4 regions of the Streptomyces chlorus genome follow, and region 1 is predicted to be linked to each of the others. Evidence: riboswitches for the same ligand, from Rfam matches in the RefSeq annotation. Region 1 holds a riboswitch; each other region holds the start of a gene.
The links. A riboswitch is a leader RNA that binds a small molecule or an ion and turns the genes downstream of it on or off. The one in region 1 is predicted to bind cyclic di-AMP.
Positions count from the first base shown of each region.

Region 1 (7,241 bases):
GACGCCGTCACCCGTGCTCCGCGTGGCGGACGCCTCGCCCATCAGCTCCCTCGTTCCCTGTCGTGCTGTTCCCCGTGGCGCCGTTCCCCCGTGGCGCCCGTCGCTTCCCCTGCTCCCCCCCGATACTTCGCCTCGTCACTTCCCCGGGTTACTTCCCCGGGTTACTTCCCCTCGTTGGCCGCCTTCACCAACGCGTCCTTGGTGACGGTGCCCACGTAGACCTTGCCGTCCTCGGTGAACAGGGCGTTGACCAGGCGGGTACTGAACACGGTGCCCGTGCCGAACTCGCCCTTCACCTGGTCGCCGAGCGAGCCGAGGAAGCCGTCGAGGTCACCGCCTCCGGAGCCGGTCGGCAGACCGCCCTCGCCGCCGGTGTCGAAGGTGGCGACGGAGTTCCAGCCCTCGCCGAGCACCTTCAGCCCGTCGAGGCCCTTGGCCAGGTCCTCCTCGGACTTCGGGGCGCCCTCCGGCTTCCCGTGCTCCCTGCCCTTCTCACCGCTTCCCTTCTCACCACTGTCCTTCTCACCGCTGCCCAGCTCGCCCTCCTCGGTCACCTTGGCGCCCTTGGGCGGGGTGAAGTCGAAGGTCGACGCGGCCGGCCGGTCGAAGCTGACCTTGGTGAAGCCGACGTCCACGACGGCGGCACCGCCGCTCGCCGGGGTCAGCGTGAACTTCAGCGGCGTACCGGTCCTGTGATCCACCGCGATGCTGATGGCGCCGACCGTGGAGCCGGACTGCTTGGGCTTGACGACCAGCTTGTACGCGTCCCGGCCGGCCACCTGCGCGGTGCCGTCGACGGTGACGGACGTGGTGTCGTCGACCGACTTCAGCGCCTCCTCGGCGAAGTCCTTCGGCGTGGCCGGAGGCTGGTGCTCCCGGTCCTTGTCCCCGGCGGACTCCTCGGTGGTGCTGTGGAAGACCTCGTTGGACTCGCTGTCGTAGCCCCAGACGTCCTTGCCGTTGTGGATCAGGCTGTACTCGGAGGCGTTCCCGAGCAGCGACACCTTCTGCCGGTCGGGGCCGTCGGCCGCGATGCGCAGGGTGTGCGTGCCGGAGGCCAGCTCGGTGAGCTTGGCCGTCGGGTCGGCGGAGGAACCGCCGCCCTCCCCCCGGCCCATGGCGCCGGAGGCCAGGCTGCTCTCCAGGCCGCCGAGGTCCGGCAGCCCGAGGTCAGTGGTGATCTTCACGGTGCCGGACAGCTGCTCGACATCCGACTGGGCGATCTTCTCGATCAGCTGCGCGGCGGTGATCTTCGGCAGGTCCGGGTCGCCGGAGTCGGCGATCGCGGGGACGAGCCCGATGGTCGCGGCCGCCACTCCCATCACCGTGACCGGGACGATGTACCGCGTCGCCCTTCTCCGGCCCGCGCCCGGCTCGCCGGCCTCACGAGCGGTCGTCGTGTCGTCGGATTCGTACGGTGCCATGTGTGCCCTACCTCCGTGGTCGGCGGCGGCCTGCGTCTCGTGTCGCTCGCACCAGTCACACCCTGAGCCGCCATTCTCACCCGAATCGGTGAGGAGTGGTGATGTCCGTCGTGTTCCATCTGACCAAACCCGGCGGGCAGATGCGTCAGACCCCGGACGCAACTCCGTGTACTGCTGCGGTATGACACGAGGCGCTGTTTTGCCCCCCGACCAGTAGGGGTCGGAGGGCGCTGCCGTGAGGGCCGGTGAGGGCCGGTGAGGGCCGGTGAGGGCCGGTGAGGGTCCGGGCGAACGCCGAAGGGGCGGCAGGCGGAGGGCCACGGGCGGCGGGCGGCGGCGTGGGACGGGAGGCGGGTCAGCCGGCCCGGTGCACCACCGCGTCGCACAGCTCGACCAGGGCCGTCCTCGACTCGCACTCCGGCAACGGAGCCAGCGCCGAGCGCGCCTCTTGCGCATAGCGCACGGTGTCCCGGCGGGCCTGCTCCAGCGCGGGGTGGGCGCGCAGCAGCCGCAGCGCCTCGGCGTGCCGGGCGTTGTCGCTGAGGTCGGAGTCGAGCAACTCGCACAGGGCGATGTCCTCGGCCAGCCCCAGCCGGGCCGCCCGCTCGCGCAGCCGCAGCACGGGCAGCGTCGGGATGCCCTCACGCAGGTCGGTGCCAGGGGTCTTGCCGGACTCGTGGGAGTCGGAGGCGATGTCCAGGACGTCGTCGGCGAGCTGGAAGGCCACCCCGAGTCGCTCGCCGTACTGGGTCAGCACGTCCACGACCGTGTCGTCCGCGCCGGACATCATGGCGCCGAACCGGCAGGCGACGGCGACCAGCGAGCCGGTCTTGCCGCCGAGGACGTCCAGGTAGTGGTCGACCGGGTCCCGGCCGTCCTGCGGCCCCGCGGTCTCCAGGATCTGACCGGTGACCAGCCGCTCGAACGCCTCGGCCTGCACCCGTACGGCCTCCGGTCCGAGATCGGCCAGGATGTGCGACGCGCGCGCGAACAGGAAGTCGCCGGTGAGGACCGCGACGGAGTTGCCCCAGCGGGTGTTGGCGCTGGGCACCCCGCGCCGTACGGCGGCGTCGTCCATCACGTCGTCGTGGTACAGCGTGGCCAGGTGGGTCAGCTCCACGACCACGGCTGACGGCACGACGCCGGGAGTGTAGGGGTCGCCGAACTGGGCGGCGAGCATCACGAGCAGGGGCCGGAACCGCTTGCCACCGGCCCGCACCAGGTGCTGGGCGGCCTCGGTGATGAAGGGGACCTCACTCTTCGTGGCCTCGAGCAGCCCTTCTTCGACAGCCGTCATTCCGGCCTGGACATCGGCCTCCAGAGCCTGGTCCCGCACGCTCAGCCCGAACGGCCCGACGACGGTCACGAGGGGTCTCCTGTCTGCTGGTGTCCACTGGCTCTTAGACGTCTTGCAAAGTTTGTCGATAGGTCGCTGACATCACTCGAGTCAGCGTATCCGGTCATGTTTCGATCACCGCCAGCACCCACATTCCCCAGACTCACCTGCGCACGCGTGCACCGCGTCTCACGGCACCCTCCTATATCGGATCACAATCCGATCGTTTCTGATCAGTTGGCAATAAAGAATATTCCTCGCCTTTCAGGCACGACAGCCCACCCTCGGGACGCACCCGAACCACGATCCGACCCCAGCCCAGACCGCCGTCCGGGCCGCCGTCCGGGCCGCGCCCCGAACCGCATCCCGAACCGGGATCCGGCACGCGATCCGGCACGCAGACCATCCTGCCTGCCCAGGCGACCGATTTGCCGTAATTGCCAAGTAAATCCCCTCTGGTGGCAAATATGCCCACGCGATACGGCCAGTGAAGTACGTCACGCGCACCCCGGCACGCCCACCCCTCGCACACACCGGCGATTCCCCTTGCCCCGAGAGCGAGTTGACCCTTGGCAACCGCAAAGGGGCAAGCGCCCCAAACACCCCAATGCAAGATCAAGCAGCATGATCTGTGACGGTCGCACTTGTTCCCGACAAGTGCACTCGCATACGTTCCCGGCCTGTCGGGCGGACGCCGAATCCTGCCACCGCCCGCGCCACCCATCAATGAACTCACTCACGCACGGCAGGAGCGGGGGACCCAGGTAAGCCGCCGGACCGGTTCGCACCCGGAACGGCTCGGGGTGAAGCCATGCCCGCAGGGGCACGGCCGGGCACTCTCCCGCCCGAACCCGACAGCTCACCTCGCAGGCGTAGGAGAGGAACACAGACATGCCCGCATCCGGTCCGCCCCGCCGCTTCGGCCGCTCCCGCCTCGTCCGCTCCTTCGCCGTCGCCGGCGTCGCGGCGGTCGCCCTCCCGCTGTTCGGCGCCACCGCCGCCTCCGCCGCGCCCGCCGCTGCCGCGACGTCCGCCCCCGCCGCCGGCACCGTGACCGCGTACCCGGACAACCTCGACGGCTGGATCCGCGAGTCGCTGTCCGTCATGGCGCAGCACGGCATCCCCGGCAGCTACGACTCCATCCACCGCAACATCCTGCGCGAGTCGTCCGGCAACCCGCAGGCCATCAACCTGTGGGACTCCAACGCCGTGGCCGGCACCCCGTCGAAGGGCCTGCTCCAGGTCATCGACCCGACCTTCCAGGCGTACCACGTGCCCGGCACGGCCTTCGACCCGTTCGACCCGGTCGCGAACATCGCGGCGGCCTGCAACTACGCGGCGGACCGCTACGGCTCCATCGACAACGTCTTCGGCGCCTACTGAGACACCCGGGCCCATCGGGACGCCGGGACACCGGCGGCACCGCGGCCTACCGGGACACCCTCCCGGACCTGGGGCGAGGCAGCACGTGTGGGGGCACGTACGCCTCCGCTCCGCCGAACAACCGCTCGAGGACGACGGCCACGCCGTCGTCCTCGTTCGACGTGGTGACCTCGTCGGCCACCGCCGTGAGTTCGGGGTGCGCGTTGGCCATGGCGACCCCGTGGGCCGCCCAGTCGAACATCGGGATGTCGTTGGGCATGTCGCCGAAGGCGATGGTCCGCTCGGGTTCCAGCCCCAGGTGCTCGGCGGCCAGCGCGAGACCGGTCGCCTTGGTGACACCGCGCGGCTGGAGTTCCACGGTGCCCGGACCCGACATGGTGACCGTGGCCAGCGAGCCGACCGCCGAACGGGCCGTCGCCGCCAATTCGTCGTCGGTCAGGTGGGGATGGCGCAGCAGCACCTTGCTGATCGGCCGGACCCACAGATCGTCCCGCCGTTCGACCCGCACGGCGGGCAGCGTCGGGTGCGGCATCAGATAGCCCGGCTCGATCAGGGTGAGCCCGTCCACCCCGTCCTGGTCGACCGCGGCATACAGCTCCCCGACCTCGGCCTCGATCTTGCCGAGCGCGGTCTCCGCCAGTTCCCGGTCCAGGGTGACCGACCACAGCATCCGGTCCGTGCCGGCGTCGTACACCTGCGCGCCCTGTCCGCACACCGCGAGCCCGGTGGCCCCCAGGTCGTCCAGGAGCGGCCGCACTCCGGGCGCCGGGCGCCCCGTCACCACGAGATGCCGGACACCGGCCCGCGCCGCCAGCGCCAGTGCGGCGAGGGAGCGGTCGGAGAGGGTGTCGTCGCCGCGCAGCAGCGTCCCGTCCAGGTCGGTGGCGATGAGCGAGCAATCGGTGGGTGCGGCCATGATCAGAGAATACGGACACCGCGCCCGCCCGACTCACCGCGCCCGAACTCACCCCGCCCGTCCCGCTCCGCCCGGCTCACCTCACCCGGCTCGCTCCGCCCGGGGCACCACGCCCGGGGTGCCGTCCGCGGCCTCTGCACCACTTGGCAACAACATGCTCCGCTACCTACCGCCCTCGTGGTCTTGGGCGGTACCTTCACAAGTGTCCAGGGGGGACTTGATCGGGGGGTCAGGTGAGCAGTGGACGCACGCGTGTGCTGAGGCTCGAGGAGCTCGGCGAGGGAGAGCGGGAACGGTGGCGTGAGCTGCGCGCCGCGACGGAGGCACCGCGCAGCCCTTTCATGGAACCGGAGTTCGCCACCGCCGTGTCCAGGGTGCGGCCGCGGGCCCGGGTCGCGGTGCTGTACGAGGGGGCGTCCACCGAGCCGGCCGGCTTCCTGCCGTACGAGCGGGGCGCGTTGGGGCAGGGCCGGGCGATCGGGCTCGGCGTCTCGGACTGCCAGGGCGCCGTCCTGAGTCCGGGTCTCGCGCTGGAGACCGGTGAACTGCTGCACGCCTGCTCGGTGTCGAGCTTCGCCTTCGACAACCTGGAGGCGGACCAAGCCCTGTTCGTCCCGCACGCGGCCAAGGAGCACGCCACCTTCGTCATCGACGTGGAGAAGGGCTACGAGACCTACGAGTCCGTACTGCGCGCCCAGTCTCCGAAGTTCCTGAAGACCACCCTGGCCAAGGAGCGCCGGCTCGGCCGCCAGGCCGGACCTGTGCGGTTCGTGTTCGACGAACGCGACCCGGCCGCGCTCCGCGCGCTCATCGGGTGGAAGTCGGCGCAGTACCGCAGGACCGGGCGCCGCGACCGGTTCGCGCAGGAGTGGATCACCCTGCTCGTGGGCCGCCTGGCCGGGACCCGGGCTCCGGAGTGCACGGGCACGCTGTCCGTCCTGTACGCCGGGGACCGTCCCGTGGCCGCCCACTTCGGCCTGCGTTCGGCCTCGGTGCTGGCCTGCTGGTTCCCGGCGTACGAACCGGAGTTCGCGAAGTTCTCGCCGGGGCTCGTGCTGCATCTGCGGATGGCCGAGGCGGCGGCCGGCGAGGGCATCGGCCTGCTCGACATGGGCCGCGGCCCGGCCGAGTACAAGGATTCGCTGAAGACGGGCGAACGTGCCGTCTACGAAGGGGAGGCGACGCGTCCGGGCCTGGGCGCCACGCTTCAGCTGCTGCGCCGCGAGCCCGCGCGCCGCGCGCACGGCTTCGTCGTCGCCCGGCCGCGTCTCGCCTCGCTGGCGTCGCGGACGTTGAAGGGGGCGGCGCGGCTGCGCCGGCCGTGAGTGGTTCCCGGTCGCGAGAACCGCTCGGGACGGCAATGGCCGCTGGTGACAACCGTTCGTGAGGAGGGGAGGGGGAGGGCCCATGTCCCGCACAGCACGTACGCAGGAGGAGATACGGCGGTTCCTGGACATCGGCGCGGTTCAGGTCGCCGAACTGGACCTGAGCGGTGAGGAAACCGCCCTGAGACCCGGTCCGGGCAGTCCGCCGGTGACGCACGGCGAGGTGTTCCTGCTGGTCAGGAGAGACGGCCTGCCGGTGGGCACACTGCTGGGAAGGGTCCCGGAGGGGGCCGATCCGACGACGGTCCTGGCCGCGCTCGCACGGCAGGCGCTCGCACGGCAGACGCAGGCACAGGCGCAGACGCAGGCACAGGCACAGGCGCAGGCACAGGCGCAGGCACAGGCGCAGGCACAGGCACAGGCGCAGGCACAGGCGCAGGCACAGGCGCAGGCACAGGCGCAGGCGCAAGGGCAAGAGCAAGGGCACGACACGGCGGAGGCAGCCGTGGAGACCGCCGGGCCGCCGCCGCCCTTCACCTCGGTCGTCGTGGCCACCCGGGAGCGGGCCGGACAACTCGCCCGCGCCCTCGACTCGCTCCTCGCACAGGACCATCCGCACTTCGAGATCGTCGTCATCGACAACACGCCCGTGACGGACGAGACACGCGACCTGGTGCAGCGGAAGTACGGGGAGCGCGTGCGGTACGTGCGCGAGCCGGTCCCCGGACTCGCGACCGCGCACAACACCGGACTCGCCCACGTCCTGGGCGAGGTGATCGCGTTCACCGACGACGATGTCGTCGCCGACGCCCGCTGGCTCATCGAGCTGACCGCGCCCTTCGCCGCCGACCCGGAAC
Region 1 covers NZ_JBHSOA010000009.1:195,447-202,687, reverse strand. The annotation lists gene ACFPZI_RS05280 (ATP-binding cassette domain-containing protein) at 1-42, opposite strand, end outside; gene ACFPZI_RS05275 (LolA family protein) at 162-1,424, opposite strand; gene ACFPZI_RS05270 (polyprenyl synthetase family protein) at 1,780-2,790, opposite strand; cyclic di-AMP (ydaO/yuaA leader) riboswitch at 3,484-3,648, shown strand; gene ACFPZI_RS05265 (transglycosylase SLT domain-containing protein) at 3,652-4,143, shown strand; gene ACFPZI_RS05260 (HAD family hydrolase) at 4,190-5,059, opposite strand; gene ACFPZI_RS05255 (GNAT family N-acetyltransferase) at 5,314-6,384, shown strand; gene ACFPZI_RS05250 (glycosyltransferase family 2 protein) at 6,467-7,241, shown strand, end outside.

Region 2 (7,241 bases), on a different contig from region 1:
ACTGCCCCTTGGGCCAGAAGTCCGAGTACGCGCCGATCTGGATCATCGTCGCGTCGAAGGGGCCGTGGGTGGCGCCGATGTCTTTGAAACCGTCGAAGTAGCCGGTGTCGCCGCTGTGGTAGACGCGGTGCTCCTCGCCCGCGACGACCCAGGAGGCCCACAGGGTGTGCTGGGTGTTGCGCAGGCCCCGGCCGCAGAAGTGGCGGGCCGGGGTGGCGGTGAGGGTGAGTCCGCCGACCCCCGTGGCCTCGTGCCAGTCCAGTTCGCGCAGCCGGCCGGCGGACACGCCCCAGTGCTCGAGATGGGCGCCCACGCCGAGCGGTACGGCGAACAGCGTGTCCGTTCCGGCGAGCGCCTTGATGGTGGGCAGGTCCAGGTGGTCGTAGTGGTCGTGCGAGATCACGACGACGTCGACCGGGCCGAGCGCGGCCAGCGGCAGGGGTGCCGGGTGCAGCCGCTTCGGACCGGCGAAGGGGAACGGGGAGCAGCGCTCGCCCCACACGGGGTCGAACAGCACCCGCCGCCCGTCGATCTCCACGAGCACACTGGAGTGGCCCATCCAGGTCAGGCGCAGTCCGGAGGCAGGCGGGCGGGCCAGGTCGGCGAGGGTGGTGGCGTGCACCGGCAGGGTGCCGTGCGGGGCACGGCGGGACCGGGTGTCCTTGTCGAAGTAGGTCTTCGCCAGGTCCCGGGACGAGCCCGGGGGCCGGAGCCGGGTGGGGCCTTTGGGGTTCTGGAACACGCCGTCCCGGTAGTGCGGGGACCTGCGGATGCGCGCCATGCGCTCACCGGTGGGGTCCGCGCCGAAGGCCGCGGGCCGTAGCGCACGGAGCCCGGAGCTCTGGGAACGGGTACCGGCCACAATGCCTCCAAGTGGAGTCGGTCAGACATTCCATTATGTGTGGCCGGTCCGGCCCCGGGACGCCTCACCGACCGGAAAGCGCCCCGGGGCCGCGCACGTCGTCCACCGCCCCGGCACCTGACCGGTGTGACGGCGTGACCAGGGTGCGGTTGAGCGTGGCGGCGGCGCTCGGGGTGAGCACCGCACGCGTACTCCCTCACTTCTCGACGAAGGAAAAGCTGGTGGCCGCCGCCTCCCCCACTCCCGCCCTCGCGCCCCGCGTCATGCCACCGAGGCGATGCGCTCCTTGATGTCGTCCGGGGACAGCATGCCCTTCGCCGTCACGTGGTCCCCCGACGACTCCCCGCGCAGCCTGCGCCCCATCCACGGCACCAGGTACTCGCGTGCCCAGTGGACATTGTCCCGCCGGACGTCGAGGCTGCCGCGCGGCGGCAGCGGGGGCCATGCCTGCTCCGGGTCTGCCGGGGTGTCCAGGCCGAGGGCCTGTCCCGCGCGGAGCGCCACGCGTGTGTGCCCCTCGGGCGACAGGTGCAGCCGGTCGGTGTCCCAGGCCCTGCGGTCCTGGATGCTCCTGAGGGACCAGAGGTCGAGCACCGGACAGCCGTACCGGTCGGCGACGGCCCGCACATGTCCGTTGTAAGTGGCGATCTTGCCACGCAGATGCCTGAGCAGGGGCACACCACGGGTGTCGAACCCGGTCGTCACCAGAACTGTGCCGGAGACCGCCGCGAGCGTGGCGATCGCCCGCTCGAAACGCTCGGCCACTTCGTCCGGATCGCTGCCGGGGCGCAGGATGTCGTTGCCGCCCGCACAGAACGAAACCAGTGCGGGGGCCAATTCGACGGCCCGCGGAAGCTGGTCGGCCATGATCTGGTCGAGCAGTTTTCCGCGCACCGCGAGATTTGCGTACCGGAAGTCGCCTTCGGGACGCCGGTCGGCGAGAAGTATCGCGAATCGGTCGGCCCAGCCGACGAACGCCCCGTCGGGGCCGGGGTCGCCGACGCCCTCGGTGAAGCTGTCCCCCACCGCCACGTACGACCCGATCACTGCCTTGCTGTCTTTCTTCGAATCGTCTGCCACAACCGGACATGATTCACCTTCGAATGTGACCTACGCGACCGTAGGAAGGCATTGACGGGCGGTGAGATAAGCCACTCGCAAAGCATTGGCCAATCCGGAATAGCCCTCCGGGCGGGGACGTTGACCGGCGAGCGACGTGACGCACGGAACACCCCCGGCGCTCCCAGCACTCCCTCGCTACGGGCGCACCGAAGGCCGGACCCCGGGATCGGGGTCCGGCCTTCGGTGGCGCGTCAGGCAGGTTGCCTCGGGGGTCAGCCGATGGAGACGCCCTTGCCGCGGAGGTAGGAGACCGGGTCCACGTCCGAGCCGTAGTTCGGCGTGGTGCGGATCTCGAAGTGCAGGTGCGGGCCGGTCGAGTTGCCGGTGGAGCCCGAGAGGCCGACCTGCTGGCCGCCGCTCACGGTCTGGCCGGCGGAGACGGACAGCGAGGACAGGTGGGCGTACTGGGCGTAGTGGCCGTCGTTCAGCTTGATGACGACCTGGTTGCCGTACGAGCCGGCCCAGCCGGCGGAGACGACGGTGCCCGCGCCCACGGCCTTCAGGGAGGTGCCGGTCGGAACGGCGAAGTCGACACCGGTGTGGTAGCCGCTGGACCACATGCTGCCGGCCACCTTGTAGGCGGTGCCGAAGCCGCCGCCGGGCACCGGCGAGCTGTAACCGGAGGCGGTCGCGACCTGGTTCGCGGTGGTCGAGCCGGAGGAGGACTTCGGCGCGGACTGCTCGGGGGCCGCCCCGGCCGTCGACGGCTTCGCCGCGGAGGACGGAGCGGATGAAGAGGACCTCTCGGGAGAAGAGGACTTCTTCTGTGCGCTGGTCGCGGTGGCCTTGCCGTCGACCGAGAGTTTCAGACCGGGGTGGATGAGCGACGGGTCGCCGCCCACGGCCTCGCGGTTGTCGGAGTAGAGCTGCTTCCAGCCGCCGTCGACGTTCTCGGACTCGGCGATCTTCGCCAGGTAGTCGCCGCCCTTCACGATGTACGTGCGGGCGTCGCCGTTCTTGTTGTCGTCGGCCTGCACGCCGTCAGACGTCTTACCGGCGACGGAATACGACTGGACGGCCTTTTCCGGTGCGGCCTGCGGAGTGGCGGCGTTCGCTCCGGTGGCGCCGAGAAGCGGCAGGGCGAGTACGGCGCCACCGGTTCCGGCGACGGCGATGGAACGGGTGAAACGAAAAGCGCTGGGACGGCGGTGCTTACCCTTTGCGGGCATGACGAATTCCTCTCCGGCGCCTACGAGGTGAGCTGTCGGGTGCGGACTGGAGATGCCCGGCCGCGCCGAAAGCGCGACTTAACCCCAAGCCGTTCCGGAGACCGGAACAGGCAGTCGTACCTGTGGGTCCCCCGCTCCTGCCATATACGGGTCAGAGTGTGAAGGTTCCGGACAGCGGCAGGATTAGGCGTCCGTCCGGATTGATGGCGAACGTAGGCGACCGAGAAGCAAAGGGACAAGCGCGATCTTCCGAGCGAAGGCGCTTTTTCGTGATCCATTGACCTGAAAATCGTCACCCAGAGTCGCACCGGGATTTCGGCACCCCCCGAATCCCCTTGCGAAATATCGGAATTACGTGAACATGGCGACAGCACATCGTCACCTCTATGACGATGCTCACCACCCCATTCCCATCTCCCCTTCTATCGGGGCACGTTATGGCGAAACGCCCTAAAGGGGCAGAACGCACCAATAGGGAAATATTGGATGATTCGGCCGGGTCGGTCCGGGGGCCCGGCACGGGTCCGTCCGCGCCGGGGACTCCACACCGGCGGCTCCACCGGGACAGCCCCGTCTCCACTCCGACGGCCCCGTCGCCAACTCATTGCCCCTGCCGGGCATGTCGTATCGTCGGGTGACACCCGCCGACGCCGACGCGCCGGCGGCGCAGAGTGGGAGAGGGGCCCCCGTGACGCAGCAGATCCCGTCGACCGAACCCGAGCTCACCGGAGTGCGCAATTTCCGTGATGTGGGCGGCCTGCCGACCGTCGACGGCCGCCGAGTGCGACACGGGGTGCTGTTCCGCAGCGGCCATCTCGCACACGCCACCGAGGAGGACGCCGCCTTCCTGTCCTCCCTGGGACTGCACACCGTCTTCGACTTCCGCAACGCAGCCGACCACAAGCTGGACGGGCGGGACATCGAACTGCCCGGCGTGCGCAATGTGAATCTGCCGCTGAGCGACCCGGCCGACGGCGCCACGTTCTGGAGGATGGTCCGCGACGGGGACCTGGACCAGCTCCGCTCGATCCTCGCCGGCGACAAGGGGGCGGAGCGGATGATCGCCTCGTACCGCATGACGGTGAGGCAACGCACCGCCGAGCACTCCCGGGTGCTGATCTCGCTCGCCGAGGAGTGTGTGCCCGCGCTGATGCACTGCGCGGCGGGCAAGGACCGCGCGGGCCTGTCGGTGGCGGTGACGCTGCTCGCGCTGGGCGTGGAACGGGACGCGATCTTCGACGACTATCTGAAGTCCAGCGCCGCGCACCGCCGCTACAAGGTGCGCCGCAGCGGCACCTCCGCCTCGGCCTACTCCCCCGAGGTCATGGAGCTGCTCGACCCTCTGTTCGACGCCCGCGCCGAGTATCTGTCGGCCGCGCTGGAGACGATCGAGGAGACCTGGGGCGGCGTGGACCCCTACCTCGAGCAGGCGCTCGGGCTCACCCCCGAGAACCGGGAGCGGCTGCGCGAGCGCATGCTGGACTGAGCGATCCCCCGGTCGAGCAGGTGCTCGACCGGGGGATCACGGGATCGCTCGGCTCCTGCTGTGTTCGACCGGGGGCTACTGCTTCGCGCCCAGCTCGAACAGCAGATAGATGAAGCCCGCGAAGAGGTGCCCCACCACCACGTAGACGAACAGCCTCACCCACAGGGCGCGGGGAAACTTCTCCTCCATGTCTTTCATGACACATCTCCTTGGGTGGGGCCCAGGCACAGGGCGGCCGTGGGACTCTGCAGCAGGGTATGGACGAACAGCAGCTCGACCCCGTCGGGGTCCTCGGCGGCGATACGGTGCGGGGTCAGCGAGTCGAAGTGCGCGCTGTCGCCCGGGGCGAGGCGGTGCAGGGCGTCCCCGAGGCGCAGCCGCAGCCGCCCCTTGAGGATGTACAGCCACTCCTCGCCCGGGTGGACCCGCACGATGTCGCCCTGGGCCCCATACGGGACCTGGACCCGCAGGGCCTGCATCCCGCGCCCGGGGGAACCGGCCTGCCAATACGTCCAGCCGCCCGCGGAGGTCGGCTCCATGTCGCCGACGCGCGTCACCGCCTCACGGGCGGCGGTCGTCTCACCGAGCAGTTCGGAAACCGTCGTACCGTAGATGCGGGCGAGGGAGAGCAGCATCGGCAGCGAGGGCTGGCGCTGTCCGGTCTCCAGCCGGGAGAGATGGGCGGGCGACAGTCCCGCGTCGCGGGCGGCGGCCTCCAGTGTCAGGGAGGCCCGGCGCCGGAGGGCGCGCAGCTGCGGGGCGACCGCGGGAAGCGCGGCGGCCGGTTCGACCGACGGCTCGGCCTCGGGGGAGCTCATGACTCCATTCAGCCGCTTTCTTGCCTGTGAGGCAAATTCCTTGCCTCACAGGCAAAAGTCGGGGACCAGGTGCGGGCGTCGCCGTCTCACCGTTCGGCGACCGCCTGCTTCACCGTTCGGCGACCGCCTGCTTCACCAGTGTCCTGCCGAACTCCCATACCAGACCGCCGTCATGGGCATCGTCCATGACCGCGGTGAAGGCATCCACGAACCGGTCCACCTCCCGCTCGCCGATGATCAACGGCGGGATCAGCTTGATCACCTCCAAGTGGTCGCCGGAGACCTGGGTGAGGATCCTGTGCTTCTGCAGCAGCGGGACGACCACCATCTGCGCGAAGAGTCCCTTCCGCGCTGCCTGCAGCATGGCCCAGCGGCCGCGCAGCTTCAGCGACCGCGGCCGGCCGAACTCGATACCGATCATCAGGCCCCGCCCACGGACGTCGGCGAGCAGCTCGTACGTGTCGACGAGGGCCGCGAGCCGGGACCGCAGCAGTTCCCCGGTGGCCCGGACGTTCGCGACGATCTGCTCGTTCTCCATGACCGCCAGCACCGCGAGGCCGGCGGCCATGGCCTGGGCGTTGCCCCCGAAGCTGGCCGAGTGGACCAGCACCCGGTCCATCGACGAGTAGACCTTGCGGAAGATCCAGTCCTTGCCGAGCGTGGCCCCCACCGGCACATAGCCGCCGGAGAGCGCCTTGGCCACGCACACCAGGTCCGGTTCGACCCCTTTCTCGTGCTGGTAGGCGTAGAAGTCGCCGGTCCGTCCGAGTCCGGTCTGCACCTCGTCGACGATCAGCAGCGCCTTGTGCCGGTGCAACAGCTCCTGGGCGGCGCGCAGATAGCCGGGCGGGGCCGCGTGCACACCCTTGCCCTGGATGGGCTCCACGATGAGGGCGGCGACGTCGCCCTTGGCCAACTCCCGCTCCAGCGCTTCCACATCACCCAGGGGTACGGCCGTGTCGGGCAGCAGCGGGGCGAATCCGTCCCGGAAGCCGGACTCGCCGTTGACGGACAGAGAGCCGGTGGTCAGCCCGTGGAAGGCGTGCGCGCAGTACAGGACGCGGGGCCTGCCGGTGGCGCGGCGGGCGAATTTCAGCGCGGTCTCGACCGCCTCCGTGCCGCTGTTGCCGAAGAACACCCGGTCCAGATGAGGACTGTGGGTGAGCAGTTTCTCGGCCAGCAGTCCGGGCAGCGGCGGGCAGTCGAAGCGGGTGAGATCGGCGAGCGAGGCGTCGAGGACGTCGTGCAGCGCCTTGCGGACCACGGGGTGGTGGCGCCCCAGGCCCATCACCCCGAATCCGGCGAGCATGTCCAGGTGGTCGTTGCCGTCCGCGTCCCAGAAATGGGCGCCCTCGGCGCGTTCGTAGACCTTGTCGAAGCCGATGGTGTGCAGCATGCGCGGGAGCTGGTGGTTGAGGTGTCTGGTGTGCAGCTCGTAGCGTTCGGCTCCGCGCTCGGCCAGCAGCGCGCCGAGGTCGAAGTCCCCGGCCCGCGACGGCTCCGGAGCGGACTCCGCGGTGGTCATGGCTGTTGCTCCCGTTGTTTCTCGGACGGTTCGCTCGGGGACTGCCGCTCCTGGCCCACGGCCAGGCTCGCGCCGATCCGGCCGGCTATCTCGACGGGCGTCAGGCCGATGTCCGCCAGCACCTCACCGCGCTTGGCGTGCGTGAGGAACTGCTCCGGAATGCCGAACCGCCGTACCGGTACATCGACATCCGCGTCGCCCAGCGCCAGCGCCACGGCCGAACCCACGCCCGCCGCACGGCTGTTGTCCTCGCCGATGG
Region 2 covers NZ_JBHSOA010000084.1:12,641-19,881, forward strand. The annotation lists gene ACFPZI_RS30565 (MBL fold metallo-hydrolase) at 1-862, opposite strand, end outside; gene ACFPZI_RS30570 (SGNH/GDSL hydrolase family protein) at 1,124-1,909, opposite strand; gene ACFPZI_RS30575 (M23 family metallopeptidase) at 2,197-3,153, opposite strand; cyclic di-AMP (ydaO/yuaA leader) riboswitch at 3,156-3,320, opposite strand; gene ACFPZI_RS30580 (tyrosine-protein phosphatase) at 3,842-4,639, shown strand; gene ACFPZI_RS30585 (DUF6126 family protein) at 4,715-4,837, opposite strand; gene ACFPZI_RS30590 (helix-turn-helix domain-containing protein) at 4,834-5,457, opposite strand; gene ACFPZI_RS30595 (aspartate aminotransferase family protein) at 5,567-6,982, opposite strand; partial or broken gene ACFPZI_RS30600 (transketolase C-terminal domain-containing protein) at 6,979-7,241, opposite strand, start outside.
Region 2: it holds a riboswitch for cyclic di-AMP, as region 1 does, so the genes downstream of both, ACFPZI_RS30575 (M23 family metallopeptidase) here and ACFPZI_RS05265 (transglycosylase SLT domain-containing protein) in region 1, are expected to answer to the same signal.

Region 3 (7,241 bases), on a different contig from region 1:
CCGACCAGGTCCTTGATCTTGGCGATCACCTTCTCCGGGCCCACCGTGAACGGCAGCTCGGTGATGACCAGGCCCTTGCGACGGGCGGACACCTCCTCCACGGTGACCGTCGCGCGGATCTTGAAGGTTCCGCGGCCCTTCTCGTACGCGTCCCGGATGCTCGGGAGGCCGACGATCCTGCCGCCGGTGGGCAGGTCGGGGCCCGGCACATGGCGCATCAGGGCGTCGAGATCCGCGTTCGGATACCGGATCAGGTGGCGGGCGGCCGCGATCACCTCGCGGAGGTTGTGCGGCGGCATGTTGGTGGCCATGCCGACCGCGATGCCCGACGCACCGTTCACCAGGAGGTTCGGGAACGCGGCGGGCAGGGTCGTCGGCTCCTGCTCCTGGCCGTCGTAGTTGGGCGCGAAGTCGACCGTGTCCTCGTCGATGGACTCGGTCATCAGGCTCGTGGCCTCGGTCATCCGGCTCTCGGTGTACCGCATGGCCGCCGGCGGGTCGTCGTTGCCCAGGGAGCCGAAGTTGCCGTGGCCGTCGACCAGGGGGACCCGCATCGAGAAGGGCTGCGCCATGCGCACCAGGGCGTCGTAGATCGACGCGTCGCCATGAGGGTGCAGTTTGCCCATGACCTCGCCGACCACGCGCGCGCACTTCACATAGCCGCGGTCGGGGCGCAGGCCCATCTCGTTCATCTGGTAGACGATGCGGCGGTGCACCGGCTTCATGCCGTCGCGCGCGTCCGGCAGGGCGCGGGAGTAGATGACCGAGTACGCGTACTCGAGGAAGGAGCCCTGCATCTCGTCGACGACGTCGATGTCGAGGATCCGCTCCTCGTACGAGTCGTCGGGCGGCGGGGTCTTCGTGCTGCGGCGGGCCATCGCTGCCGGCTCCTTGCTGAAGCGTGGGACGGTATCTGACGCGGACCATTGTGGACCGCCGCACCGACAACCGGGACCATGACCCCCGCCGTTGCCCTCCGGCGGGGGCCGGGGCGGGGTGCCGGCAGGGTACGCGCACCTCTCACCGGCGTCGCCGGCGGGGCCGCCGGCGCGTGTCGGCACCGGGTGCCCACCTCGTACGCCCCGTGATCCCGTATGTACCGAGGTCCCGTGCGCCCCACGAACCCCGTGCGTACCGTGCCGTCCCACCCGTACCCACGGTTCTCGCTCTCGGCGTACCCGGTCCCGTCCGGGAACTTCGCCAGTGCTCCGCACGCTTGCATACAGTGGCAGGACCGGCACAAACGGCGGATGCGACGACCGCCTCCGCGATCGAAGGGACGTACATGCCCATGGGTCACACGGCCACCGCCCAGGCAGGCTCCGGCAGCCTGACAGCGACCGAGCACCGGCTGTCCAACGGCCTGCGCGTGGTGCTCTCCGAGGACCATCTGACCCCCGTCGCGGCGGTGTGCCTCTGGTACGACGTCGGTTCGCGTCACGAAGTCAAGGGCCGCACCGGCCTGGCTCACCTTTTCGAGCACCTCATGTTCCAGGGGTCCGGGCAGGTGAAGGGCAACGGCCACTTCGAACTGGTCCAGGGCGCCGGAGGCTCGCTCAACGGCACCACCAGCTTCGAGCGGACCAACTACTTCGAGACCATGCCGACCCACCAGCTGGAACTCGCCCTCTGGCTCGAGGCCGACCGCATGGGCTCCCTGCTGGCCGCCCTGGACGAGGAGTCCATGGAGAACCAGCGGGACGTCGTCAAGAACGAGCGCCGCCAGCGCTACGACAACGTCCCCTACGGCACGGCTTTCGAGAAGCTGACCGCCCTCTCCTACCCGGCCGGCCACCCGTACCACCACACGCCCATCGGCTCGATGGCGGACCTGGACGCGGCCACCCTGGAGGACGCCCGCGCCTTCTTCCGCACGTACTACGCGCCGAACAACGCCGTGCTCTCCGTCGTCGGTGACATCGACCCGGAGCAGACACTCGCCTGGATCGAGAAGTACTTCGGCTCCATCCCGTCCCACGACGGCAAGCCCGAGCCCCGCGACGGCTCGCTGCCCGGGATCATCGGCGAGGAGCTGCGTGAGCTCGTCGAGGAGGAGGTCCCCGCGCGTGCGCTGATGGCCGCCTACCGGCTGCCCGAGGACGGCACACGCGCGAGCGACGCGGCGGACCTGGCGCTCACCGTCCTCGGCGGCGGTGAGTCCTCGCGGCTCTACAACCGGCTGGTGCGACGGGACCGTACGGCCGTGGCGGCCGGATTCGGCCTGCTGCGGCTGACCGGGGCGCCCTCCCTGGGCTGGCTGGACGTGAAGACGTCCGGTGACGTGGAGGTACCCGTCATCGAGGCCGCGATCGACGAGGAGCTCGCCCGGTTCGCCGAGGAGGGCCCCACGGCCGAGGAGATGGAGCGCGCCCAGGCGCAGCTGGAGCGCGAGTGGCTGGACCGGCTCAGCACCGTCGCCGGCCGGGCCGACGAGCTGTGCCGGTACGCCGTCCTGTTCGGCGACCCGCAGCTCGCCCTCACCGCCGTCGGGCGCATCCTCGACGTGACCGCCGAGGACGTCCGGGAGGTCGCCAAGGCCCGCCTGCGTCCCGACAACCGCGCGGTGCTCGTCTACGAGCCCGTTGCCCCCGGGGCCGGGGAGTCCGAAGAAGCCGCAGCCGCCGGCACCGAAGAAGCCGCAGCCGCCGGCACCGAAGAAGCCGCGGCCGCCGGCACCGACGAGAACGAGGAGACGGCGAAGTGACCGAGCTCGCCACGATGGACTTCCACCCCCAGCCGCAGGCGGGCGAGGCCCGGCCCTGGGCCTTCCCGGCCCCCGAGCGCACCGCCCTCGGCAACGGTCTGACGGTGCTGCGCTGCCACCGCCCCGGCCAGCAGATCGTCGCCGTCGAGGTGCTGCTCGACGCGCCCCTGGAGGCCGAACCGGCCGGGCTCGACGGTGTCGCCACGATCACCGCGCGGGCGTTCTCCGAGGGCACCGACAAGCACTCCGCCGAGGAGTTCGCCGCCGAACTGGAGCGCTGCGGCGCCACCCTGGACGCCTACGCCGACCACCCCGGCATCCGTCTGAGCCTCGAGGTGCCGGCCTCACGGCTCACCAAGGGGCTCGGGCTGCTCGCCGACGCCCTCAGGGCACCCGCGTTCGCCGACAGCGAGATCGAGCGCCTCGTCCGCAACCGCCTCGACGAGATCCCGCACGAGCTGGCCAACCCGTCCCGCCGCGCGGCGAAGGAACTCTCCAAGGAGCTGTTCCCGGCGACGTCGCGCATGTCCCGCCCGCGCCAGGGCACCGAGGAGACCGTCGCCGGCATCGACTCGACGGCCGTACGCGCCTTCCACGAGAAGCACGTCCGCCCCGCGACCGCCACCGCGGTGGTCGTCGGCGACCTCACCGGCACCGACCTGGACGAGCTGCTCGGCGACACCCTTGGCGTCTGGACCGGATCGTCCGCCCAGCCGCGGCCCGTTCCGCCGGTCACCGCCGACGACTCCGGCCGGGTCGTGATCGTGGACCGCCCCGGCGCCGTACAGACACAGTTGCTCATCGGCCGCGTCGGAGCGGACCGGCACGACCGCGTGTGGGCCGCGCAGGTGCTCGGCACCTACTGCCTCGGCGGCACTCTCACCTCCCGCTTGGACCGCGTCCTGCGCGAGGAGAAGGGCTACACCTACGGCGTACGGTCGTTCGGCCAGGTCCTGAGGTCCGCCCCGGACGGCACCGGCGCGTCGCTGCTCGCCATCAGCGGCTCCGTCGACACCCCGAACACCGGCCCCGCCCTGCAGGACCTGTGGACGGTGCTGCGCACCCTCGCCGCCGAGGGCCTCACCGACGCCGAGCGTGACGTCGCCGTACAGAACCTGGTGGGTGTGGCGCCGCTCAGGTACGAGACCGCCGCGGCCGTCGCCGGCACCCTGGCCGACCAGGTGGAGCAGCATCTGCCCGACGACTACCAGGCCGAGCTGTACCGGCGGCTCGCCGCCACAGGCACCGTGGAGGCGACCGCGGCGGTGGTGAACGCCTTCCCGGTGGACCGACTCGTGACCGTCCTGGTCGGCGACGCGGCGAAGATCAAGGAGCCCGTCGAGGCGCTCGGCATCGGCGAAGTCACCGTCGTGGCCGCCGAATAGACGGCCCGTCAGCGGCCGGGACGCCGCTGAGAGGCAGTCCGCGGGGGCCCCGTGGGCACCCGGCGGAGCGCACGCGCGCGTGGCCCTGGTGGCGTGAAAGTCACCAGGGCCCGCTTATGCCCGAATTGGGGCGGGAAGTGCATGTCTGCCCTGTGGGATGCGCTACAAAAGCCGGGATCAGTTTGGGGATTGAAGGATGCCCCGCTTAGCTTCATGCGGTCTGTTCGTCGGGCAGTGCGCCGCACCCGCGGCACCGGACAGTCATCGCCGAGTCCCCGTACGGCGCGAGCCAGGGGAGCCGGGGACCCAACCGTCCCTGAGGTGAATCGGACGCCCGCGCGTGTCGCGAGGGGGCCCGTAGGAGACCTTCCTGCTCCGAACCTGTCAGCTAACCCGGTAGGCGAGAGGGAAGGAAAGGACCACCCTGTACATGGCGTTCACCCGCGCCCCCGGGAAGCACCGTCGTCCCAGCCGTGTGCATCGCGGCACCGCCAGGGCGGCGGGCGTCGCGGCCCTCACCACCACCGGTGTCATCGGCTCCCTCGCGGCTCCGGCGCTCGCCGCCGAATCCGCCGCGGAACAGACCGGCCTCACCCCCGTGATCACCCTGGGCGACGAGGCCGCCGCCCAGGTCGACGCCCAGGCGGCTGCCCAGCACGAGGCCGCACGCGAGGCGGCCCAGGCCGCCGCCCGCGAAGCCGCCGAGGAAGCCGCGCGGGAGAGGGCGGCCGAAGAGGCCGAGAGGGCCCGCGAAGCCGAGGAGCGCGCCGCGCGGGAGGCCGAGCGCAAGCGCCTCACCACCTTCGTGTCCCCGATCGCGGGCTCCTACGTCTCGACCGGTTACCTGTCCGGCGGTGCCGTCTGGTCCTCCGGCAGCCACACCGGTGTCGACTTCCACGCCGCGAGCGGCACCCCCGTGCTCTCGGTCGGCATGGGCACCGTCGTCGAGGCCGGCTGGGGCGGCGCCTACGGCAACCAGGTTGTGATCAAGATGCACGACGGCACGTACACCCAGTACGGCCACCTGTCGTCCGTCGGTGTCTCGGTGGGCCAGCAGGTCACCCCGGGGCAGCAGATCGGCGTCTCCGGCGCCACCGGCAATGTCACCGGCGCGCATCTGCACTTCGAGGCCCGCACCACCGCCGAGTACGGCTCCGACATCGACCCCGTCGCGTACCTCCGCGCGCACGGCGCGAACGTCTGACCGGGCACGTACCCCCTGGCCTCCGTGTGCACCTCGACATTCGGGTGATCCCCTGACACCCCAGGTGTCCGCTTTCCGTGGAATGGCCCCGGCTCGCTCTGCGAGCCGGGGCCATCGGACTTTCCGGCGGGCGGCCCGTTGTCCAAAAAACGGACATGATTCCCGGCTCGCCGTCGGAAATTCCCGCACGTTGCAATAGAGTTATGGAGCGGGCGTCACCCGTTGATGTTATGCGGGGATTAATTCGGAGGTCGGTCATGCGTATTCCGGCGCACTCGGTGTGTACGGCGATCCGGGACGACATCGTCTCGGGTGTCTACGAGCGTGGCGGCCGGCTCACCGAGGAACTCCTCGCCCGCCGCTACGGCGTCTCGCGCGTCCCCGTCCGGGAGGGCCCTGCGCACCCTGGAGGCCGAGGGCTTCGTGGTGACCCGGCGGCACGCGGGCGCATGCGTCGCGGAACCCACCGAGCGGGAGGCCGCCGACCTGCTGGAGATGCGGCTGCTGCTGGAGCCGCTCGGAGCCTCCCGTGCCGCACAGCGCCGCACCGAGGCCCATCTGAAGGTGCTGTGCGGCCTGGTCCGGCTGGGCCAGGAGCGGGCCCGTCAGGGCCACAGCGACGACCTGCGCTCACTGGGTGGCTGGTTCCACGAGACGCTCGCCCGGGCGTCCGGCAGTCCGGCGCTGACGTCGACGCTGATCCGGCTCCGGCACAGGATCGGCTGGATGTACGAGGTGCGGGGGACGAGGGACCCCGTGGAGTGCTGGGCGGAGCACGGCGCGGTCGTGGACGCCGTGGTGCGCGGGGACGGCGAGCGCGCGCGTGCGGTCATGGTGCTGCACATCGAGCGCGCAGCCGCCGCCCACCGCCTGCGCTTCACCGCCGGGTCCGGCAGGGCTGAGCGCGCGGACAGGGCCGAGCGCGCGGACCGAGGGGCCCGCGCGGAGAGTGTGAGGAACGCGCAACATCCCGTAAACACACCGAATCTGCGCTCTTAACACGGGTGCCGTATACAAAAGGGAGTGCGATTCCAAGACATTTCTTGCTGCGCGCAAAAAGGGAAAGAGAAAGGCCCGCCCGGCGGTTCGGGCAGACCTTTCAGTGGTGTGGGTCGGCGTCTGTGAACCACGGAGCACCGCAACCATTGATTGAGGAACCCAGGCGGCGCGCAACCAATTCCGCGAGAGCGGCGCCGGTTCAGGCGCAAAAATCAGACGGTCTCGGGAAGTTCCTCGAGCCCTTCGGAGACCAGCTTCGCCAGCCGGTCCAGGGCGGCGTCGGCCCCCTCGGCGTCGGAGGTGAGGACGATCTCCTCGCCGCCCTGGGCGCCCAGGCCCAGAACGGCCAGCATGGAGGCCGCGTTGACGGGATTGCCGCCGGCCTTGGCGATCGTCACCGGGACGCCTGTGGCCGTGGCGGATCGGACGAAGATGGAGGCGGGGCGGGCGTGGAGGCCCTCGGCCCAGCCGACGTTGATGCGGCGCTCAGCCATGTGTTGCTGCCCTTCGGAGTTCATGTTGTCTAGACCAGTTTCCCATATCGTGAAGCGTGCCGGGGAGCGGTACCGGAAGCGGTACCGGAAGCGACACCAGGAGTGGCACCCGCTCACGCTCCCCGGCGGCACCGGACCGCGGCCCCGGTCCGGCCCGTGCCCCCACAGACTGCCTCGCGCCGTTGCCGTACGCGAGCCGTACTCTGGGGCCCATGCAGACCTCCTCGGACCGGCATGAATATCCCGCCCACTGGGAGGCCGACGTGGTGCTGCGTGACGGCGGTACCGCGCGCGTACGCCCCATCACCGTCGACGACGCCGAGCGCCTGGTCAGTTTCTACGAGCAGGTGTCGGACGAGTCGAAGTACTACCGCTTCTTCGCGCCTTACCCCCGCCTGTCCGCCAAGGACGTGCACCGCTTCACGCACCACGACTTCGTGGACCGGGTGGGGCTC
Region 3 covers NZ_JBHSOA010000042.1:260,122-267,362, reverse strand. The annotation lists gene ACFPZI_RS20430 (DNA gyrase/topoisomerase IV subunit A) at 1-878, opposite strand, end outside; gene ACFPZI_RS20425 (M16 family metallopeptidase) at 1,292-2,704, shown strand; gene ACFPZI_RS20420 (M16 family metallopeptidase) at 2,701-4,089, shown strand; cyclic di-AMP (ydaO/yuaA leader) riboswitch at 4,345-4,507, shown strand; gene ACFPZI_RS20415 (M23 family metallopeptidase) at 4,520-5,293, shown strand; partial or broken gene ACFPZI_RS20410 (GntR family transcriptional regulator) at 5,551-6,292, shown strand; gene ACFPZI_RS20405 (HPr family phosphocarrier protein) at 6,505-6,786, opposite strand; gene ACFPZI_RS20400 (bifunctional acetate--CoA ligase family protein/GNAT family N-acetyltransferase) at 6,999-7,241, shown strand, end outside.
Region 3: it holds a riboswitch for cyclic di-AMP, as region 1 does, so the genes downstream of both, ACFPZI_RS20415 (M23 family metallopeptidase) here and ACFPZI_RS05265 (transglycosylase SLT domain-containing protein) in region 1, are expected to answer to the same signal.

Region 4 (7,241 bases), on a different contig from region 1:
CGGTGCGCGGGGTCGTGGGCGGGGGCGTGTCCATACCTGTCTTTCTACGGTTCTCGGCGGTTCTCGGCGGTTGTCTGTGCGGCTTCTGCGCGGTCCTCCGCACGACGGGGCTGTCGCAGTCGTACGGGGTCGTGCGGCCGGCCCTGCGGGTTCCGGTGAACCGCAGGGCATCAAGGCTACGGCCCCGGGCTCATCGCTCGGCCGCGTCGGACTTGTCGATGCCGTCCCAGACGTTCGCGTACCAGGGACGGTCGGCCGATCCGCGGTCGGCGCGCGGCTGCTCGGCCGTACCTGGGTCGATCACGATGTAGCCGGTCTCGCCGGGCATGACGTAGTGCAGCCGCGCGCGGACCTGCTGCTCGGCGTAGGCGTCGTCCTGCCAGCGCGCCTTGATGTCGCGCAACTGTTCGACCCGCTGGCGGGCCTGGTCCTTCTCCAGCTGGAGGTCGGCGATGTCGGCACGCTGGGACACGTACTGCCGCATGGGATAGGCGAGGGCCACGATCAGCGAGCAGACCACCAGGGCGAGCAGCGCGGCCCGGCCGGTCAGCCGGGAGCGGCGGGCCTGGCGCTTGGTCTGCGAGCGGTAGACCCGGGCGGCGGTCTGCTCGCCGATCAGCCGGATCCTGGTCGCGGTGGAGAACCGATCCCGGTCCTTCACGGCCATGCCCCCGCCTCCCGTTCCCCTGTCATACGCGCGTACGTCCCCGGACACGGTACGGGACCGCGTCCGGGGACGTAGGGACTACTGGCCGGGAAACGACCCGGGCCGTCACCCTGTACGGGTCAGCGGGTCAGCCCTCGCTGTACCTACTGGTTCGCAGAGCGCCGTACCTACTGGTTCGCAGAGCGCCGTACCTACTGGTTCGCAGAGCGAAACCGCGGGAAGGCGCTGCGGCCCGCGTACACCGCGGCGTCGTCGAGGATCTCCTCGATACGCAGCAGCTGGTTGTACTTGGCGACGCGCTCGGAGCGGGCCGGGGCACCGGTCTTGATCTGGCCGCAGTTGGTGGCGACGGCCAGGTCGGCGATGGTGACGTCCTCCGTCTCACCGGAGCGGTGCGACATCATGCACTTGAAGCCGTTGCGCTGGGCCAGCTCGACGGCGTCCAGGGTCTCGGTCAGCGAACCGATCTGGTTCACCTTGACCAGCAGGGCGTTGGCCGCGCCCTCCTCGATGCCGCGGGCCAGGCGCTCCGGGTTGGTGACGAACAGGTCGTCGCCGACGATCTGGACCTTGTCGCCGAGCTTGTCGGTGAGGATCTTCCAGCCGTCCCAGTCGTCCTCGAACAGCGGGTCCTCGATGGAGACCAGCGGGTACGCCTCGACCAGCTCGGCGTAGTACTCCGTCATCTCGGCGGCGGAGCGCTCCTTGCCCTCGAAGACGTACGTGCCGTCCTTGTAGAACTCGGAGGCGGCGACGTCGAGCGCGAGGGCGATCTGCTCGCCGGGGGTGTAACCGGCTTCCTTGACGGCCTCGAGGATGAGGTCGAGGGCCTCACGGTTGGAGCCGAGGTTCGGGGCGAAACCGCCCTCGTCGCCGAGGCCGGTGGCCAGGCCCTTGCTCTTCAGTACCTTCTTCAGCGTGTGGTAGATCTCGGCGCCCCAGCGCAAGGCCTCGGAGAAGGACTCCGCGCCGATCGGGGCGATCATGAACTCCTGGATGTCCACATTGGAGTCCGCGTGCGAACCGCCGTTGAGGATGTTCATCATCGGCACCGGCAGCAGGTGCGCGTTGGGGCCGCCCAGGTAGCGGAAGAGGGGCAGGTCGCTGGCCTCGGAGGCGGCGTGGGCGACGGCCAGGGAGACGCCGAGGATGGCGTTGGCGCCGAGGGAGCCCTTGTTGTCGGTGGCGTCCAGGTCGAACATCGCCTGGTCGATCAGGCGCTGCTCGGTGGCGTCGTAGCCGACGAGCTCCGGGCCGATCTGCTCGATGACGGCCAGGACGGCCTTCTCGACACCCTTGCCCTGGTAACGGTCGGGGTCGCCGTCACGGAGTTCGATGGCCTCGAAGGCGCCGGTGGAGGCGCCGGACGGGACGGCGGCACGACCCGTGCTGCCGTCGTCGAGGCCGACCTCGACCTCGACCGTGGGGTTACCTCGGGAGTCCAGGATTTCCCGGGCTACGACGACGTCGATGGACGGCACGAGCATCTCCTTCATGGATGTGACGTGGTTCAGCGGGGCCACGGGGCCCTGCGGACCCGAGCCTATCCGGCTCGGGGCGATCGGCCATCCGGTCGGCCGCTTCACGGACAGAACCGAGAGTAAATTGTTTCCGAACGGAACAAAGGCGGTATCGGAAAACCGGGAGACGGAAAACCGGAAAACCGGGAGACCGGAGACCGGAGACCGGGTCCGGGTCCGGCACCGCGCACGAACCGGATCCGGCGTCGAACACGGAAAAGCCCCGCCCCGGCGCGTACGGGGGACACGCGCCGGGGCGGGGCAGGCACCCGTGGGGACGGGGCCAGGACCTGCGACTGCGGCCTTACTTCAGGTGCAGCTGCTGGCCCGGGTAAATGAGGTCGGCATCCTCGACGATCTCGTCGTTCAGCTTGAACAGCTTGCCCCAGCCGCCCTTGACGTCGTGCTCCGAGGCGATCGAGCTGAGGGTGTCGCCCTTGACGACCTTGTACTCACCGTCACCCTTCTCGACCTTCTCGCCGGTCGGGGTGGTGACGGTCTTCTTGGCGGCCGGACGCTCGTCGGAGCGGGAGGCCTTCTGCTCGGCGGAACGCTCGGGAGCGGCCTCGGCGCTCCGCTCCTGGGACTTCTGCTTCGGGGACTCCTGCTTCTGGGACTTCTGCGAGGAGCCGCTGTCCTGGTTGCCGGAGCTCTGGTTGCCCGAGCCCTCGGCGGAACCGCCACCGGTGTAGGCCGCGTTGGACAGGCCCGTGCCGCAGACCGGCCAGGCACCCTTGCCCTGGCCGGCGAGGACCTTCTCGGCGATCTGGATCTGCTGGGCCTTGCTGGCCTGGTCGGCGGTGCCGGCGTGCGCCGTGCCGCCGTAGCCGGCCCAGGTGGAGGCGGAGAACTGCAGACCGCCGTAGTAGCCGTTGCCGGTATTGATCGACCAGTTGCCGCCGGACTCGCACTGGGCGACGGCGTCCCACTCGGAGGCGGTGGCGGCGGAAGCGTTGCCGGCCGCCATCAGCGGGGCGGCGACAGCGACACCGGTGACGCCGGCGACGGCGATGACACGGGTGGCCTTGGACGGACGACGGTGCTTGCCCTTGCCGGAAAACAGCATGAATGGATCCCCTCACCGACGCCTACGAGGTGAGCTGTCGGGTTCGGGCCGGTTGAGTTGCCCGGCCGCGTCCCTCACGGGACGCGGCTTCACCCCAAGCCACATCCGGCTTTCTCCACCGGATTTGGCGCCTACCTTGGGTCCCCCGCTCCTGCCTACGGCGCATGACGCGACGACTGTTCCCGTGCTGCCACTGGCAGGATTCGGCGTGGCGGCAGCCGGGGCCCGCGATGGCGAGCGGTCCTGACCGTAGACACGCGCTCGGCGGATTATCAAAGACGATCAGGGCTTCTGAGACCTATCTCTCATCGCCTTTAAATCAGACATTCTTCGCGAATCATGACCTCAACTGGCCCCGTCGACACGCTTTTTCGCACGCCGACCCAACTGCCGCCCAGTCACCACTCAACCGGTGCCCAGCTACCGCTCAGCCCTGCCGCCCGGCCGGGAAAGGCCCGCACGCCCAGCCGGCACCCGGATGTCAGCCGTTGTCCGACTCGAACCCGAACGAAAGCGTCTGACCGGGAAGGATGAGGTTCGAGGCGGCCGCGCCCAGGATCTCGTCCCCTCCGCTGTACTGGGCGAGCCATCCGCCGCCGAGGGCAAGGGAGTCGGAGGCGGCCGAGGAGCCGCTCCCGGAGCCCGCGCCGGAGTCGCTCGACGGGGACGAACTGCCAAGGCCGCGCGTGAAGCCGAGACCGCCGCGCGAAGCGTGCCGGCCGGAGGATCCGGCGTCACGGTCCTCACGCACCTCTTCCTCGGCGTTGGCGCCGCGGTGACGGCCGCCGCCGGAGTCCTCGCCGCCAGCCGAGGCCGAAGCGTCGACCTTCTGCTCGGACTTGTCCGATTCCTCACCCTTGGCCGAGGCCGAAGGAGAGGGGGAAGCGGAGGAGGAAGCACTGGGGCCGGCCGATCCACCCTTCTCCCCCTCTTTCCCCTCCTTCCCCTTCGCCTTGCCCTCCGTGGCGTCCTCCGCGTCCGCCGAGGAGTCGGAGGACTGCGACGGCGACGGGGTGGCGGTCCTTTCGGAACCGGGCTTGGCCGACGAGCCGTCCTCCACGCCGGTGTCCACGCCGGTGTCCACGCCGGGCACGGACGATTCCTGGTTCAGTCCCCCCAGCAGCCCACAGGCTCTCCACGCGCCGACACCCTGGTCGGCGAGGATCTTCTCGGCCACCGCTATCTGCTGGCCCCGGCTGGCCTGGTCGGCGCTGGTCGCGTAGTCGAGGCCGCCGTACTTCTCCCAGGCCTCCTGGGTCAGTTGCAGACCGCCGTAGTAGCCGTTGCCGGAGTTCTGGCTCCAGGAGCCGCCGGACTCGCACTCGGCGACCCGGTCCCAGGTCGAGCCGTCGGCCGCGCTGGCCGCGCCGGCCCCGAGAAGGGGAATCGCGATGGCCGAGCCGGTCACTCCGGCCGCGACGAGAAGAGCCGGAGCCTGGCGGGGGCGGCGGTGACGACCATTGCCGGAGAGCATGCGGAGACCTTTCGCAGGACAACAGTTACTCGCACGGCGGTTCGAACTGCGCTGCTGTGAAAGCGAGGTGCCGTGCTTGATGGGTGAACGTATCCGCAGTCGAACGTCTGTCACAAGTTAATGCCGCGCAGATCACACTAAGATCACAGAGCTGAGTGAGCGTCACCTTTACCTCGCTCCTACCAAGGCTCGACAGACCGTGTCCGAAGGGGGCCTGACGGTCACCTGCACGGTGGCCGACGGGCATTTCGAGGGCTGCCCGGGGGCCGGTTCGAAGACCTTCCGGGGCATTTCGGAGGACGTCGAGCGCTTCCCCTCATGGGCGAAATCACTTCGGTGGCGGGGTGAATCGCACCGGCAGTGTGCGCAGTCCGCGCATGATGAGGCCGCCGCGCCAGCGCAGTTCGGCCGGGTCCGCCGCGAGTTCAAGGTCCGGCAGACGGGTCAGCAGCGTGGCGAGCGCGGTCTGGCCCTCCAGGCGGGCCAGTGGGGCGCCGAGGCAGTAGTGGATGCCGTGGCCGTACCCCAGATGCTGGTTGTCGCGCCGTGCGAGGTCGAGCGCGTCGGGGTCGGCGAACCGCTCCGGATCGCGGTCCGCGGCGGCCAGGACGACGAGGACCGGGTCACCGGCCGAGATGTGCTGCCCGCCGAGGGTGAGCGCCTCGGTGGCGAACCGCCAGGTGGCCAGCTCCACGGGCCCGTCGTAGCGCAGAAGTTCCTCCACTCCGGTCTCCAGCAGCCCGCGCTCGCCGGCGGCGAGGGACGTCTGCAGGCGCTCACGCTGCCCCGGGTGGGTGAGGAGGGCGTAGGTGCCGTTGCCGATCAGATTGACGGTGGTCTCGAAGCCGGCGAACAACAGGATGAACGCCATGGCGGCGGCCTCGTTCTCGGTGAGGTGCTCACCGTGGTCGGAGGCACGGATCAAGCCGGAGATGAGGTCCTCGCCGGGGGCGGCTTCGGCGGGCAGTGCCTCGCGCTTGCGGTGGATCAGGTCGGCCAGGTAGCCGCGCATCTTCTTCACCGACCGGGCGACGCCGCCCCTGGGACCTCCCTGGTGACGGATCATCATGCCCGCCCAGTCCCGGAAGTCGTCCTGGTCCTCGCGGGGAACGCCGAGCAGGTCGCAGATGGCGTAGATGGGGAGCGGGAAGGCGAAGTCGTGGATGAGGTCGGCGGAACCGCTGTCCGCGAACCGGTCGATGAGCCCGTCGGTGAGCTCCTGCACCCGGGGCGCGAACTCGGCGATACGGCGCGGTGTGAACGCCTTGCTGACCAGCCTGCGCAGCCGGGTGTGGTCCGGCGGGTCGATGTTGAGCAGATGCGTCATCAGCTCGGCCTTGCGCTCACCGGGGATGCCGGTCCTGCCCTTGGCGTGGGCGGGCTCGTCGTGGTGCGCCGGGTTCTTGGAGAGGCGGGGGTCGGCGAGGGTCAGCTTGGCGTCGGCGTAACGGGTGACCAGCCAGGCCTCCACCCCGCTGGGCAGCCGCGTCCGGTGCACGGGAGCGTGCTCCCGGAGCCACGCGTACGCGGGGTAGGGGTCGCTCGCGAACTCCCAGGTGAAGAGTTCGGGGGCACCGTTCTCGGGCTGGGGCTGGGGCTGGGGCTGGTCGGTCACCGCTCGACCGTATCCGGCGGCACACGGGCGCGGGGAGGCACGCCCTGCTCACGCGACGGGTATCCGGCGGCACGCGGGCGGGTGCGCCTATTCCCCCACGCCCTCCGCGGCCCGTATCGCGTCCCGGTAGGTCCGAGCGGCCGCGCGCAGCGCCGCCTCCGGGTCGGCGCCCTCCGCCTCGGCCCGCACCGCGAGGGCGAGCAGTTCGTAGCCGATGCCGTCCGCCCGGGGCAGGGGGACGTCCAGCCCGGCCGTGCGGACGCGGGAGGCGAGTTTGGCGGCGAGGGCCAGGCCGGGCTGGCCGAGGGGTACGCCCTCGGTGACCGAGGTGCGCCGCTTCTCGACCGCCTTGGTGCGCAGCCAGTGCGCCTTGACCTCCTCGGGGGTGGTCGCCGTCTCGTCGCCGAAGACATGGGGGTGGCGGTGGATGAGCTTGGCGACGATGCCGCCGGCCACGTCGTCGACGGAGAAGGGCTCCTCGGGATGCTCCTCGGCTATCCGGGCGTGGAAGACGACCTGGAGGAGGACATCGCCCAGTTCCTCGCACAGTTCGTCCCGGTCGCCCTCCTCGATCGCCTCGACGAGTTCGTACGCCTCCTCGATGCCGTACTTCGCCAGGCCCTTGTGGGTCTGCTGGGAGGACCAGGGGCACTCGGCGCGGATGCGGTCCATGACCTGGACGAGGTCGAGCAGGCGGGCGCCGGGCAGGTCGTAGGAGGCGGGGAGCAGTTCCAGCTCCGGCATCGGGACGCGGCCGGTGCCGGCGAGGCGGGCCAGACCGTCGGTCAGGGCGGGCTCGCCCTCGCCTGTCGCCACGACCACCACCGTCCGCCCGCCGGCGCAGGCGTCGACCAGGTCCTCGGCGGCCGGGGACGCCTCCTCGACCGGTATGCCCGCCT
Region 4 covers NZ_JBHSOA010000005.1:92,679-99,919, forward strand. The annotation lists gene ACFPZI_RS03000 (DUF501 domain-containing protein) at 1-34, opposite strand, end outside; gene ACFPZI_RS03005 (FtsB family cell division protein) at 191-667, opposite strand; gene eno (phosphopyruvate hydratase) at 859-2,148, opposite strand; gene ACFPZI_RS03015 (transglycosylase family protein) at 2,492-3,253, opposite strand; cyclic di-AMP (ydaO/yuaA leader) riboswitch at 3,258-3,426, opposite strand; gene ACFPZI_RS03020 (transglycosylase family protein) at 3,735-4,727, opposite strand; gene ACFPZI_RS03025 (cytochrome P450 family protein) at 5,056-6,342, opposite strand; gene ACFPZI_RS03030 (nucleoside triphosphate pyrophosphohydrolase) at 6,430-7,241, opposite strand, start outside.
Region 4: it holds a riboswitch for cyclic di-AMP, as region 1 does, so the genes downstream of both, ACFPZI_RS03015 (transglycosylase family protein) here and ACFPZI_RS05265 (transglycosylase SLT domain-containing protein) in region 1, are expected to answer to the same signal.